4 regions of the Streptomyces sp. NPDC002520 genome follow, and region 4 is predicted to be linked to each of the others. Evidence: riboswitches for the same ligand, from Rfam matches in the RefSeq annotation. Region 4 holds a riboswitch; each other region holds the start of a gene.
The links. A riboswitch is a leader RNA that binds a small molecule or an ion and turns the genes downstream of it on or off. The one in region 4 is predicted to bind cyclic di-AMP.
Positions count from the first base shown of each region.

Region 1: linked by a shared signal. The riboswitch ahead of ACWD5D_RS00535 (M23 family metallopeptidase) and the one ahead of ACWD5D_RS08135 (M23 family metallopeptidase) in region 4 are both predicted to bind cyclic di-AMP.
Region 2: linked by a shared signal. The riboswitch ahead of ACWD5D_RS26340 (transglycosylase SLT domain-containing protein) and the one ahead of ACWD5D_RS08135 (M23 family metallopeptidase) in region 4 are both predicted to bind cyclic di-AMP.
Region 3: linked by a shared signal. The riboswitch ahead of ACWD5D_RS18110 (transglycosylase family protein) and the one ahead of ACWD5D_RS08135 (M23 family metallopeptidase) in region 4 are both predicted to bind cyclic di-AMP.

Region 1 covers NZ_JBSFXG010000001.1:128,076-131,275, forward strand. Annotated here, with positions in the region: gene ACWD5D_RS00530 (M16 family metallopeptidase) at 1-723, shown strand, start outside; cyclic di-AMP (ydaO/yuaA leader) riboswitch at 993-1,157, shown strand; gene ACWD5D_RS00535 (M23 family metallopeptidase) at 1,170-1,928, shown strand; gene ACWD5D_RS00540 (GntR family transcriptional regulator) at 2,203-2,898, shown strand; gene ACWD5D_RS00545 (HPr family phosphocarrier protein) at 3,078-3,200, opposite strand, start outside.
Region 2 covers NZ_JBSFXG010000020.1:153,269-156,468, reverse strand. Annotated here, with positions in the region: gene ACWD5D_RS26345 (polyprenyl synthetase family protein) at 1-282, opposite strand, end outside; cyclic di-AMP (ydaO/yuaA leader) riboswitch at 968-1,165, shown strand; gene ACWD5D_RS26340 (transglycosylase SLT domain-containing protein) at 1,170-1,658, shown strand; gene ACWD5D_RS26335 (HAD family hydrolase) at 1,692-2,507, opposite strand; gene fahA (fumarylacetoacetase) at 2,905-3,200, shown strand, end outside.
Region 3 covers NZ_JBSFXG010000011.1:147,017-150,216, reverse strand. Annotated here, with positions in the region: gene eno (phosphopyruvate hydratase) at 1-926, opposite strand, end outside; gene ACWD5D_RS18110 (transglycosylase family protein) at 1,165-1,863, opposite strand; cyclic di-AMP (ydaO/yuaA leader) riboswitch at 1,868-2,043, opposite strand; gene ACWD5D_RS18105 (transglycosylase family protein) at 2,241-3,200, opposite strand, start outside.
Region 4 covers NZ_JBSFXG010000003.1:460,793-463,992, forward strand. Annotated here, with positions in the region: gene ACWD5D_RS08130 (PP2C family protein-serine/threonine phosphatase) at 1-717, shown strand, start outside; cyclic di-AMP (ydaO/yuaA leader) riboswitch at 933-1,098, shown strand; gene ACWD5D_RS08135 (M23 family metallopeptidase) at 1,108-2,160, shown strand; gene ACWD5D_RS08140 (aldo/keto reductase) at 2,479-3,200, shown strand, end outside.

The DNA.
Region 1 (3,200 bases), on a different contig from region 4:
GACACCCTGGGTGCCTGGACCGGCACCCCCGGCGCGCCGCGGCCCGTGCCGCCGGTGTCCGCCGACGACACCGGCCGCGTCGTCATCGTGGACCGGCCCGGCGCCGTCCAGACCCAGCTGCTCATCGGCCGGGTCGGCCCCGACCGGCACGACCGGGTGTGGCCCGCGCAGGTGCTCGGCACCTACTGCCTCGGCGGCACCCTCACCTCCCGCCTGGACCGGGTCCTGCGCGAGGAGAAGGGCTACACCTACGGTGTGCGGGCCTTCGGGCAGGTCCTCCGTTCTGTGGCTCCCGCCTCCGCCGGAGGGGCTGGGGGCGCCTCGATGCTCGCCATCAGCGGCTCCGTGGACACCCCGAACACCGGTCCCGCGCTCGAGGACCTGTGGACGGTGTTGCGCACGCTCGCGGCGGAGGGCCTGACCGACGCCGAGCGGGACGTCGCCGTGCAGAACCTCGTCGGGGTGGCGCCGCTGAAGTACGAGACCGCGGCGGCCGTCGCGAGCACGCTGGCCGACCAGGTCGAGCAGCAGCTGCCCGACGACTTCCAGGCGCAGCTGTACCGGCAGCTGGCCGCCACCGGCACCGTGGAGGCCACCGCGGCGGTCGTGAACGCCTTCCCGGTGGACCGCCTGGTGACTGTCCTCGTCGGTGACGCCGCCCAGATCAAGGCGCCGGTCGAGGCGCTCGGCATCGGTGAAGTCACCGTCGTGGCCGCCGAGTAGGGACCGCGGAGCACGGCGACGGCCGCACGCGCGTGTGCGGCCGCGCGCAGGGCTGTACACGGGGCCCTGGCGACCGACGGGTCGTCAGGGCCCGTGCTGTTCTGCGGCGTGCTGAGGCAACGTTCCCCAGATGTCCGGATTGGTATGGAGGTTGCCTGTCTGCTCTGTGGGATGCGCTACAAAAACCCGGATCCGTTTGGGCATCGCGAGCCGCCCCCTTTAGCGTCTTCCGGGCTGTTCGTCAGGCAGTGCGCCGCGCCCGCGGCACCGGACAGTCATCGCCGAGTCCCCGTACGGCGCGAGCCAGGGGAGCCGGGGACCCAACCGCAGTCCCTGGGGTGAATCGGACGCCCGCGCGTGAGCGAGGGAGTCCGTAGGAGACCTTCCTGCTCCGAACCCGTCAGCTAACCCGGTAGGCGAGAGGGAAGGAAAGGACCAGCCACTTCATGGCGTTCATGTGCGCCTCCGGGAAGCATCGCAAGCCCGGCCGGGTCAAGCGCACCACCGCTCAGGCGGCTGGCATCGCGGCCCTCACCACCACCACCGGCGTCGTCGGTACCCTCGCGGCCTCACCCGCCGTCGCCGCGGAGAACTCCGTCGAGCAGACCGGTCTCACTCCCGTCATCACCGTCAGCGACACGCTCGCCGAGGAGATCGACGCGCAGGCCGCCGCCCAGAAGGCCACCGCCGAGCGGAAGGCCGCCGAGGAGGCCGCCGCCGAGGCAGCCGCCGAGCGTGCGAAGGAGGCACGGGAGGCCAAGGTCCGCGCCGCCCGCGAGGCGGAGCGCAAGCGCCTGAACGCCTTCGTCGCCCCGATCGCGCACTCGTACGTCTCCACCGGCTACATGGCGGGCAGCTCCCTGTGGTCCTCCGGCTCCCACACCGGCATCGACTTCCACGCGGCCAGCGGGACGTCGGTCCACGCGGTCGGCTCGGGCACCGTCGTCTCCACCGGCTGGGGCGGGGCATACGGCAACCAGATCGTGATCCGGATGGCCGACGGCATGTACACCCAGTACGGTCACCTGTCGTCCATCGGCGTCAGCGTGGGCCAGCGGGTCGTCCCGGGCCAGCAGATCGCCCTGTCCGGCGCGACCGGCAACGTCACCGGCCCGCACCTGCACTTCGAGGCCCGGACGACCCCCGAGTACGGCTCGGACGTCGACCCGGTCGCCTACCTCCGCAAGCACGGCGTGGCCGTCTGACGGTCCCGCGCGGCATGCCGAAGCACATGGTGTGCTGAAGCGACGGAGTGCACGGCGTTCTGAAGCGACGGCCCCGCGAAACGCACCGCACCCCGAAAGCCCCGGCTCACCCGAGTCGGGGCTTTCGCCGTATCCCGTACCGCTTCCCCGGTCGGCTGGCCAAAAAATATCCATGGATTCTGGCCCGCCGTCGGAAATTCCCGCTGATTGGAATACAGTCACTGAACAGACGTCCATCGTCGACGTTTCGCGGGGATTAAGACGGAGGTCGGTCATGCGTATTCCGGCACACTCGGTGTGCACGGCGATCCGGGACGACATCGTCACGGGTGTCCACGAGCGCGGCAGCCGCCTCACCGAAGAAGTCCTCGCCCGCCGCTACGGCGTCTCGCGCGTCCCCGTCCGCGAGGCCCTGCGCACCCTGGAGGCCGAGGGCTTCGTGGTGACCCGGCGGCACGCCGGCGCGTGCGTGGCCGAGCCGACCGAGCAGGAGGCCGCCGACCTGCTGGAGATGCGCCTGCTGCTGGAGCCGCTCGGTGCCGCCCGGGCCGCGCAGCGGCGCACCGAGGCCCACCTGAAGGTGCTGCGCGGCCTGGTCAGGCTGGGTCAGGAGCGGGCCGACCGGGGCCGCAGCGAGGATCTGCGCTCGCTCGGCGGCTGGTTCCACGAGACGCTCGCCCAGGCCTGCGGCAGCCAGGCGCTGACCTCGGCGCTCACCCAGCTACGGCACAAGATCGCCTGGATGTACACGGTGGACGCGCCGCCGAGCCCGGTGGAGTCCTGGGCGGAGCACGGCGCCATCGTGGACGCGGTGGCGCGCGGCGACGGCGAGCGCGCGCGGGCGGTCACGGCGCTGCACACCGAGCGCGCGGCACTCGCGCACCGGTTGCGCTTTTCCGGCGGCACGGACCGCCAGGGGCGCGTGAGGACTTCGCAACATGCCGTAAACATGTCGCGCCCACGGCATTAACATCGCCGCCGTATACAAAGAAGAGTAATTCTGCGGGGGTGTATTTCTGCTGCCCGAATTCTCGTGCGTCCGCGATTTACGCGATTTCCTGTCAAGTCGTCCGTGCAGCCTTCGGTGAAGCACGAAAGCCGCGCCGCCCGCAAAGGGCGACGCGGCTTCCGCGTTCCGTGCGTCGGTGCTCAGACGGTCTCGGGCAGTTCCTCGAGGCCCTCGGAGACCAGCTTGGCCAGACGGTCCAGGGCGACGTCCGCGCCCTCGGCGTCGGAGGCGAGGACGATCTCCTCGCCCCCCTGGGCGCCCAG
Region 2 (3,200 bases), on a different contig from region 4:
GTCGTGGTACAGCGTGGCCAGGTGGGTCAGCTCCACGACCACGGCCGACGGCACGACGCGCGGCGCGTAGGGGTCGCCGAACTGGGCGGCCAGCATCACGAGCAGCGGCCGGAAGCGCTTCCCGCCGGCCCGTACCAGGTGTTGCGCGGCCTCCGTGATGAACGGGACCTCGCTCTTGGTGGCCTCGAGCAAGCCTTCCTCGACAGCCGTCAATCCGGCCTGGACATCGGCTTCCAGAGCCTGGTCCCGCACGCTCAGCCCGAACGGCCCGACGACGGTCACGAGGGGTCTCCTGTCTGCTGGTGTCTGCTGGCGATTACACGGCTTGTCGATAGGTCGCTGCCATCACTCAAGTCAGCGTATCCGGTCCTCTTTCGATCACCGATAGCACCCACCGGTCCAGCCCGGGCGGTATCGGGATCACGGCCGTTATGTTGTCGATCATTCAATAAGAACGGACATTCATCGACTTAATAGGACGATGCACCCCACCGTCGGGCGCCACGCCGACCGTGCGCGCGTTCGACGCCCCCGAGTGCGACTCCGGGAGCGAGCCCGAAGGCGGCTCCACAGACCTCGAAGCCGCACCCCGGAGGCGATCCGGAGACCGCCTCACCCCCCTTCGGCGAAGTACACCGCCCCAGAGGTTCCGGACCCAAGGGGACAGAAACCCTCCAATGACCTCATTGAGCGCGAATCCCGTTAATCCCCTATGTCTGGTTTTGCGGAATTTGCCGCTTCGTGAATTGGGTCACTCACCCCCCTCGGCGACCCCACCGACCCGACCACCCCTCCCGCCTTGCCCCATCGGGCAGTTGAGTATTGGCAACCGCAAAGGATCAATTACCCCAATTGGCACATTCCAAGGTCAACTACCACTTCATGTGAATCCACCACTTGTTCCGGACATGTGCTCTCGCATACGTTCCGGGCCGTCAGACGGACGCCGAATCCTGCCGCGTCTGACACCACCCACTCGACGAACTCATTTCGTACGGCAGGAGCGGGGGACCCAGGGAAGTCGCCGGACCGGTCGGCACATGTCGCACCGGAACGGCTAGGGGTGAAGTCGCACCACCTCCAGTGCCCAACGGGCCTGGCGGCGCGGCCGGGCACCTCCCCGCCCGAACCCGACAGCTCACCTCGCAGGCGCCGGAGAGGACAACGCCATGCCCGCTGCCGCTCAGTTCCGCCGCACCCGCTCGACCCGCCTCTTCCGCACGCTCACCGTCGCCGGTACCGGCGCCGCCGTGCTCGCCCTTCCGATCCTCGGCGCCACCACTGCCTCGGCCGCCGGCTCGACCACCTCCACGCCGTCCACGACCCTCGCCGGGTACCCGAACAACCTCGACGGCTGGATCCGCGAGTCGCTCGCGATCATGGGCGAGAAGAAGATCCCGGGCACGTACAACGGCATCTACCGCAACATCATGCGTGAGTCGTCGGGCAACCCGAAGGCCATCAACCTCTGGGACTCCAACGCCGCCAAGGGCATCCCGTCCAAGGGCCTGCTCCAGGTCATCGACCCGACCTTCAACACCTACCACGTGGCGGGCACGGCCTACGACCCCTACGACCCGGTCGCGAACATCACGGCCGCCTGCAACTACGCGGCCGCGCGCTACGGGTCGATCGACAACGTCAACGGCGCCTACTGATCCACACAGCGGCAGGCCCTGCTGAGCCTCCGGTCAGCCGACCGGAAACAGTCTTTCGAGGACGACGGCGATGCCGTCGTCCTCGTTCGACTTCGTGACCTCGTCGGCGACGGCCTTGAGTTCGGGGTGGGCGTTGGCCATGGCGACACCGCGGGCGGCCCAGTCGAACATGGGGATGTCGTTGGGCATGTCGCCGAAGGCGAGGGCCTGTTCGGCGAGGACCCCGAGATGCCCGGCGGCCAGCGCGAGGCCCGTCGCCTTGGTGACACCGCACGGCTGGAGCTCCACGGTCCCCGGCCCCGACATCGTGACTGTCGCGAGCGAGCCCACCACCGCGCGCGCGACCTCCGCCAACTCATCGTCGGACAGCCCGGGATGGCGCAGCAGCACCTTGCTGATGGGCTCGCACCACAGGTCGTCGCGCCGGCCGACCCGCACGGCGGGCAGGGTCGGGTGCGGCATCAGATACCCGGGCTCGATCAGCGTGAGCCCGTCCACCCCGTCCTGGTCGACGGCCGCGTACACCTGCCCCACCTCGGCCTCGATCTTGCCGAGCGCGACCTCGGCCAGTTCCCGGTCCAGCCTGACCGACCACAGGAGGCGGTCGGCCCCGGCGTCGTAGACCTGCGCGCCCTGCCCGCACACCGCGAGCCCGGTGGAGCCGAGGACGTCCAGCAGCGGCCGTACCCGCGGGACCGGGCGCCCCGTCACCACCAGATGGCTCGCACCGGCGCGCGCCGCCCGCGCGAGCGCGGCACGCGACCGGTCGGAGACGGTGTCGTCGCCGCGCAGCAGCGTTCCGTCCAGGTCGGTGGCGATCAGTGAGTACGCGGGAGGAGGTGCGGCCATGATCAGAGAATACGGACCGCGCACACCCTCGACTCACCGCGTGGTCACCGGACTTGTGCGCCGCCGGGTCCCACGTGCGGCCCGGCTTGTCCGTGGCGGGCGTTACGTTGTGCGCGAGGCGATGTGACGGAGCGGGGGCGGGCGTGGTGACGGACGACGGGCGCGGGGGCCTGGAGTGGCAGCGGGCGGCCGAGGAGGTCTGAAGGACGCGAGGGCTGAAGGACGCGGAGGTCTGTGGCCCTCCGGCAAGGCCTATTCGGACATCGCGAACTCTTGAGACACCGCCGGGGCAGCCCTGGAGGCACTGCCCAAGACCCGCACCTCAGCCGTAACGTGTGGCGCGACCACATGGAACACAGCGCCATGCATGGCCCGGATGAGAGCGAGGCAGTACCCCATGCCCCCCTTCGACGTCCCCGAGGGCGACCCCTTCGGTCCGCACAACCTTCCCTACGGCGTGTTCTCGCCCTCCGGCAGCGCGGAGCGGAGGGTCGGCGTCCGGCTCGGTGACCACGTCCTCGACGCGGGCGCCGCGGCCGCCGAACTCGGCTCCCCGTACGTCTCCCTGCTCGCCCGGCCCACCCTGGACGCGCTGCTGGCGGCCGGGCCCACCGCCTGGTCGGACGTGCGGCGCGCGCTGACGGCGTGGGTGACGGTGCCCTCCCACCGGTCCGCCATCGAGCCGCTGTTCCA
Region 3 (3,200 bases), on a different contig from region 4:
ATCTGGACCTTGTCGCCGAGCTTGTCGGTGAGGACCTTCCAGCCGGCCCAGTCGTCCTCGAACAGCGGGTCCTCGATGGAGACGAGCGGGTAGGCCGCCACGAGCTCCTCGTAGTACTCGGTCATCTCGGCGGCCGAGCGGGACTTGCCCTCGAACTCGTACTTGCCGTCCTTGTAGAACTCGGACGCGGCGACGTCGAGCGCGAGCGCGATCTGCTCTCCGGGGACGTAGCCGGCCTGCTTGACGGCCTCGAGGATGAGGTCGAGGGCCTCGCGGTTGGAGCCGAGGTTCGGGGCGAAGCCGCCCTCGTCGCCGAGGCCGGTGGCCAGGCCCTTGCTCTTCAGGACCTTCTTCAGGGTGTGGTAGACCTCGGCACCCCAGCGCAGCGCCTCGGAGAAGGACTCCGCGCCGATCGGGGCGATCATGAACTCCTGGATGTCGACGTTGGAGTCCGCGTGCGAACCGCCGTTGAGGATGTTCATCATCGGCACCGGCAGCAGGTGCGCGTTCGGGCCGCCCAGGTAGCGGAACAGCGGCAGGTCGCTGGCCTCGGAGGCGGCGTGGGCGACGGCGAGGGAGACGCCGAGGATGGCGTTGGCGCCGAGGGAGCCCTTGTTGTCGGTGGCGTCCAGGTCGAACATGGCCTGGTCGATCAGGCGCTGCTCGGTGGCGTCGTAGCCGACGAGCTCCGGGCCGATCTGCTCGATGACGGCGAGGACGGCCTTCTCGACGCCCTTGCCCTGGTAGCGGTTGGGGTCACCGTCGCGGAGCTCGATGGCCTCGAAGGCGCCGGTGGAGGCGCCGGACGGAACGGCGGCACGACCCGTGCTGCCGTCGTCGAGGCCGACCTCGACCTCGACCGTGGGGTTGCCTCGGGAGTCCAGGATTTCCCGGGCTACGACGACGTCGATGGACGGCACGAGCATCTCCTTCATGGATGTGACGCTGGAAGTGCGGGGCTGGTGTGCCTTGCGACTAGAGCCTAACCGTCCCAGGGGCGTCGGCCACCGACCGACCGTCCCGTGGACGGGAGAGACAGTCAGACGGTACCCATTGTTTATGAACGGAACAAAGGGGGTTCATGAAAAACCCCGTCCCGGCGCGTACGGGGGAACACGCGCCGGGACGGGAGTCCGTGGGGACGGGGGCGGCCGGAGCCTTGTGTCACTTCAGGTGCAGCTGCTGACCCGGGTAGATGAGGTCGGCGTCCTCGACGATGCCCTTGTTCAGGTCGAACAGCTTCTTCCAGCCACCCTTGACACCGTGCTTCTCGGCGATGGTGCTGAGGGTGTCGCCCTTGACCACCTTGTACTCGCCGTCACCCTTCTTGACCTTCTTGCCGGTCGGGGTGGTGACGGTCTTGCTCGCGGCCGGGCGGTCCGCCGAGCGGGAGGCGGCCTGCCGGTCGGTGGAGCGGGTGGTGGTGCTCGGCGCGGCGGGCTTGGCGGGGGCCGGCTTCGCGGGGGCGGCGGCAGCGGAGCCGCCGTAGGGGGTGCTGGACAGGCCCGTGCCGCAGACCGGCCAGGCGCCCTTGCCCTGGGCGGCGAGGACCTTCTCGGCGACAGTGATCTGCTGCTGCTCGGAGGCCAGGTCGGCGCGGGAGGCGTAGGCCGAGCCGCCGTACGCGGCCCAGGTGGAGGCGGAGAACTGCAGACCGCCGTAGTAGCCGTTGCCGGTGTTGATGGACCAGTTGCCACCGGACTCGCACTGGGCGACCTTGTCCCACTCGGTGGCGGTGGCGGCGGATGCGTTGCCGGCCGCCATCAGCGGGGCGGCGACGACGGCGCCGGCGACACCGGCGAGCGTGACGGCGCGAACGGCCTTGGACGGCAGACGGTGCTTGCCCTTGCCGGAAAACAGCATGGATCGATCCCCTCACCGACGCCTACGAGGTGAGCTGTCGGGTTCGGGCCGGTTGAGTTGCCCGGCCGCCCCTCCCGTCTTCCGGAAGGCGCGGCTCCACCCCAAGCCGGTCGCGGCATCAACTGCCGGATCCGGCGCTTACCTTGGGTCCCCCGCTCCTGCCTACGGCGCGTGACGCGTCGACTGTTCCCGGGCAACCGCTGGCAGGATTCGGCGTTGCGATGCCGGGGCTCGTGGTGACGAGCGGCCTTGACCGTAGACAGGCGTTCGGCGGAATTTCAAAGACGATCAGGGCTTCTGAGACTCATCCCACACTTTCACCAAAACGGACATCAGCGCCTGAAATGGGGCGCCAACTCCCCCCGTCCGCCGCCCTCTCAGGAACCGATGTGCAGGGTCTGACCGGGGGCGATGTGGTTCGGGTCGGCGCCGACGATCTTCTTGTTCTGGGCGTACAGCGCGCGCCATCCGCCGTCGACGTCAAGGGAGTCGGCGATGGAGGCGAGCGTGTCGTTCTCGCGGACGGTGTAGCCGTCCGCGTCACGGGAGGCGTGGCGGCCCGCGGAGCGGTCGTTCTGACCGTTTGTCACGCTTTCGTCCGCACTACCGCCACGGTGACGTCCGCCACTGTCGAGGGCGCCGGTGTCGACCAGACTCCAAGAAGCGCCGGTCTGCCACGAATTGCCCGAGTCGTCGGTCACAGGGTCGGAGCCGGCCGAATCCTCGCCCCCCTGTGTCGCACCGGAGTCGGGCAAGGTCGACTTGTCGTACTTGTGGGCATCCGCACCCTCATAGGCTCCGCCGAAACCGGCACCCTCGCTCACACCCGGGGACGGCGTGACCGTCGCACCCACCGAGGGGTCGGACGGGGAAGACGAAGACGGTGAACCCGGCTCATCGGATGAACTGGACGAGTCGGACTTCTTACCGGAGTCGGAGCCGCCCTGGGAGTCGGAGTCGGAGGAGGAGGGGCCGGAGTGCCCCTTGCCCGAGCCCTGGGAGTCGGAGTCCCCGGCGTCCGTGTCGGCGTCCGCGGAACCGGAGCCGGAGGTCATCCCGGAGAGCAGGGCGCAGGTGGCCCAGCGAGTGGTGCCCTGGTCGGCAAGGATCTTCTCGGCGACCGCGATCTGCTGCGAACGGCTCGCCTGGTCGGCGTTCTCGGCGTACCGGGTGCCGCCGTACTTGACCCAGTCCTCATGCGAGATCTGCAGGCCGCCGTAGTACCCGTTGCCGTTGTCGGCGCTCCAGGAGCCGCCGCTCTCGCACTCGGCGACCTTGTCCCAGGTGGTGCCGTCCGCCGCGTGGGCGCTCGCGGCGCCGAGGAGCGGGATGGCGAT
Region 4 (3,200 bases):
GCGGCCCAGGAGGGCGCGTTCATCGGCGGCGACCTGTACGCGGTGCAGGACAGCCCGCACGGCGTACGGCTGATCGTCGGGGACGTGCGCGGCAAGGGCATGGGGGCGGTCGCCGCCGTGGCCGTGGTGATCGGGGCGTTCCGGGAGGCCGCCGAGCAGGAGGCCACGCTGGAGGCGGTGGCCACGCGGCTGGAGCGGGCGCTGGCCCGCGAGGACACCCGGCGGGAGGGGCCCGACGCCTGCGAGGGCTTCACCACCGCCGTGCTCGCCGAACTCCCGCACGACGACAGCGTCGCCCGCATCCTCAACCGCGGCCACCCGCCGCCGCTGATGCTGCACTCCGACGGCACCCTGCGCGCCCTCACGGTGCACGAGCCCGCCCTGCCGCTCGGCATGAGCGACCTGGGGCTGTGGCCGGACCGCGCGTTCGAGACCGATTTCCCGGGCGGCTCCACCCTGCTGTTCTACACCGACGGCCTGTCCGAGGCCCGGGACGCCCACGGCCGGTTCTACGACCCCGCGCGCCGCCTCACCGGACGCCTCTGCCCGGACCCGGGGAGCCTGCTCGGCCGGCTCGCCGCCGAGGTGCGGCGGCATTCGGGCGGCGGGATGGCGGACGACATGGCGCTGCTGGCCGTACGAAGACCCCCGCGGCACCACGCCGCCGACCGTGACCGCCGTACGGCGACGGCCTCGCCGGACTCTCACTCACGGTGATCGGGTGGCAGCCCTCCGCATAACATCTGAGTCACCATCAAAAAGTGCGTGACTCCTGAACGTGGACCAACTCGCCCGTTTTCCGCCGTTCCTGACGCGTACGTCCACCCCGGAGAGTGTTAAGGATCAGCTTGAACGGCTTGGAATCTGGCGCCCGGGTCTATTAACGTTCGATAACGCAGCGCGGTCGTCCCAGCCGTCACAAGAGGCGGCTCCGTGCGCACACGCCGAATCTCGCAAGGGAACCGGGGAACCACCACCTTGGGGTGAATCACGCGGACGCCGTCGTGAACTGCTTGACTCACGACCGGTATACGCGCGTAGGAGACCTTCCTGCTCCGAACCCGTCAGCTAACCCGGTAGGCGAAGGAAGGAAAGGAGTACGCCCGCGTGGCGTCCAACCGCCCTGCCCCAGAAGCCCCGTTCGTGCCCGCTCAGCGAGATCCCGAGACCTTCGGTTACGGCGGTCCCGGCCCCGAAGAGGGTCCCTGGGAGGAGTGGAACCCCACCGAGGAGTCCATCCGCCCGGTGCGCGGCCGGCACCGCGTCGCCAAGCAGCGCGGCGGACTCGCCCGCAGCTCCACCGTCCTCGGCGTCGGTGTCATCGCCGCCGTCGGTGCGGGCGGCATCGCCAGCGCGAACACCGGCAAGCCGCCGGTGTCCATCTCGCTGCCCGACCACCTGCCCTCCATGGACTCCGTCGAGCACCTGTTCGACGACTCCTCCGGCGCGCCCAAGGCCACCACCGCCTCCCTCACCAACGTCGGCGTGACCTCCGCCGACAGCGCGAAGGGCGCCGACGCGGGCGAGGCCCTGCGCAACCGGATCATGGCGCAGGCCGAGCAGCAGCAGAGCAAGGCCGACAGCCGGGCCGAGGACAAGGCCGCCGCGGCAGCGGCCGCCGCCGCCGAGAAGGCCGCCGCCGACGCGGCCGCCAAGGCGAAGAAGGAGGCCGCCGCCAAGGCGGCCGCCGCGAAGGAGAAGGCGGAGGCCGAGGCCAGGAAGAAGGCCGAGGCGGAGCGCCTGGCCGCGCTGGCGCGGCAGTTCAAGCTGCCGGTCGTCTCGTACACCATCACCGGCACCTTCGGTCAGCCCGGCTCCATGTGGTCCTCCGGCTACCACACCGGCCTCGACTTCGCCGCGCCCACCGGCACGCTCATCAAGGCCGTCCACGGCGGCACGATCACCGAGGCGGGCTGGGCCGGCGCCTACGGCTACCGCACCGTCCTCACCCTCGACGACGGCACCGAGCTGTGGTTCTGCCACCAGTCCTCGATCACCGTCTCCGCCGGCCAGAAGGTCACCACCGGCGAGGTCATCGGCCGCGTCGGCGCCACCGGCAACGTCACCGGCCCGCACCTCCACCTGGAGGTCCACCCCGGCGGCCAGTCCACCGGCATCGACCCGGCGGCGTGGCTGCGCGGCAAGGGTCTCACCCCCTGAGCGGCCACTGACCCGCTCCCGGCCCACGCCCGGTCGTTCGCGACCGGGCCTCGGCCGGTTCTGATCCCCCCATGACCGGCCCCCGGCGGCCCTGGCGGCATCCCCCCGACGTCAGGGCCGTCGGCGCGCCCGGCCGCCCGGGTGCGCCTTCGCCGCCCGTGTGAGCCCGGCCGGCCGGGCAAGTCCCGTCCTCCGGGCAGGTCCCGCTCTCGGGCAGGTCCCGTTCTCCGGGCACGCACGTGGTCCGTCCGGGCGTTTTCACCCACTCTTCGCAGGAACCCGGAATGGGTGGGGCGGAAGTGGCAGTTGAACTGAAACATGACTGCTTCACATTCCCCTCTGCGCAAGCTCGGCTCCTCCGACCTCGAGGTCTTCCCGCTGGCCCTCGGTGGCAACGTCTTCGGCTGGACCGCCGACGAGGAGGCCTCCTTCGCCGTCCTCGACGCCTACACGGCCGCCGGCGGCAACTTCGTCGACACCGCCGACTCCTATTCGGCGTGGATCGAGGGCAACAAGGGCGGCGAGTCCGAGACGATCATCGGCAAGTGGCTCAAGGCGCGCGGCAACCGCTCGGACGTCGTCGTCGCGACCAAGGTCAGCCAGCACCCGGAGTACATGGGCCTCACCGCCGCCAACATCAAGGCCGCCGCCGACGCGTCCCTGCGCCGCCTGGACACCGACTACATCGACCTCTACTACACGCACTTCGACCAGCCCGAGGTGCCGGTCGAGGAGATCATCGGCGCCCTCGACGAGCTGGTGAAGGCGGGCAAGGTCCGGCAGATCGCCGCCTCCAACATCACCCCCGAGCGTCTGCGGGCCTCCCTCGACTTCTCCGCCCGCGAGGGCCTGGCCCGCTACGTCGCCGTCCAGCCGCACTACAACCTGGTCTCCCGCGACACCTACGAGGGCCCGCTGCAGGACCTGGCCGCCCGCGAGGGCCTGGCCGGCATTCCGTACTTCGCCCTCGCCTCCGGCTTCCTCACCGGCAAGTACCGCCCCGGCACCACGGTCGACAGCGCCCGCGCCGGCTCCGCCGC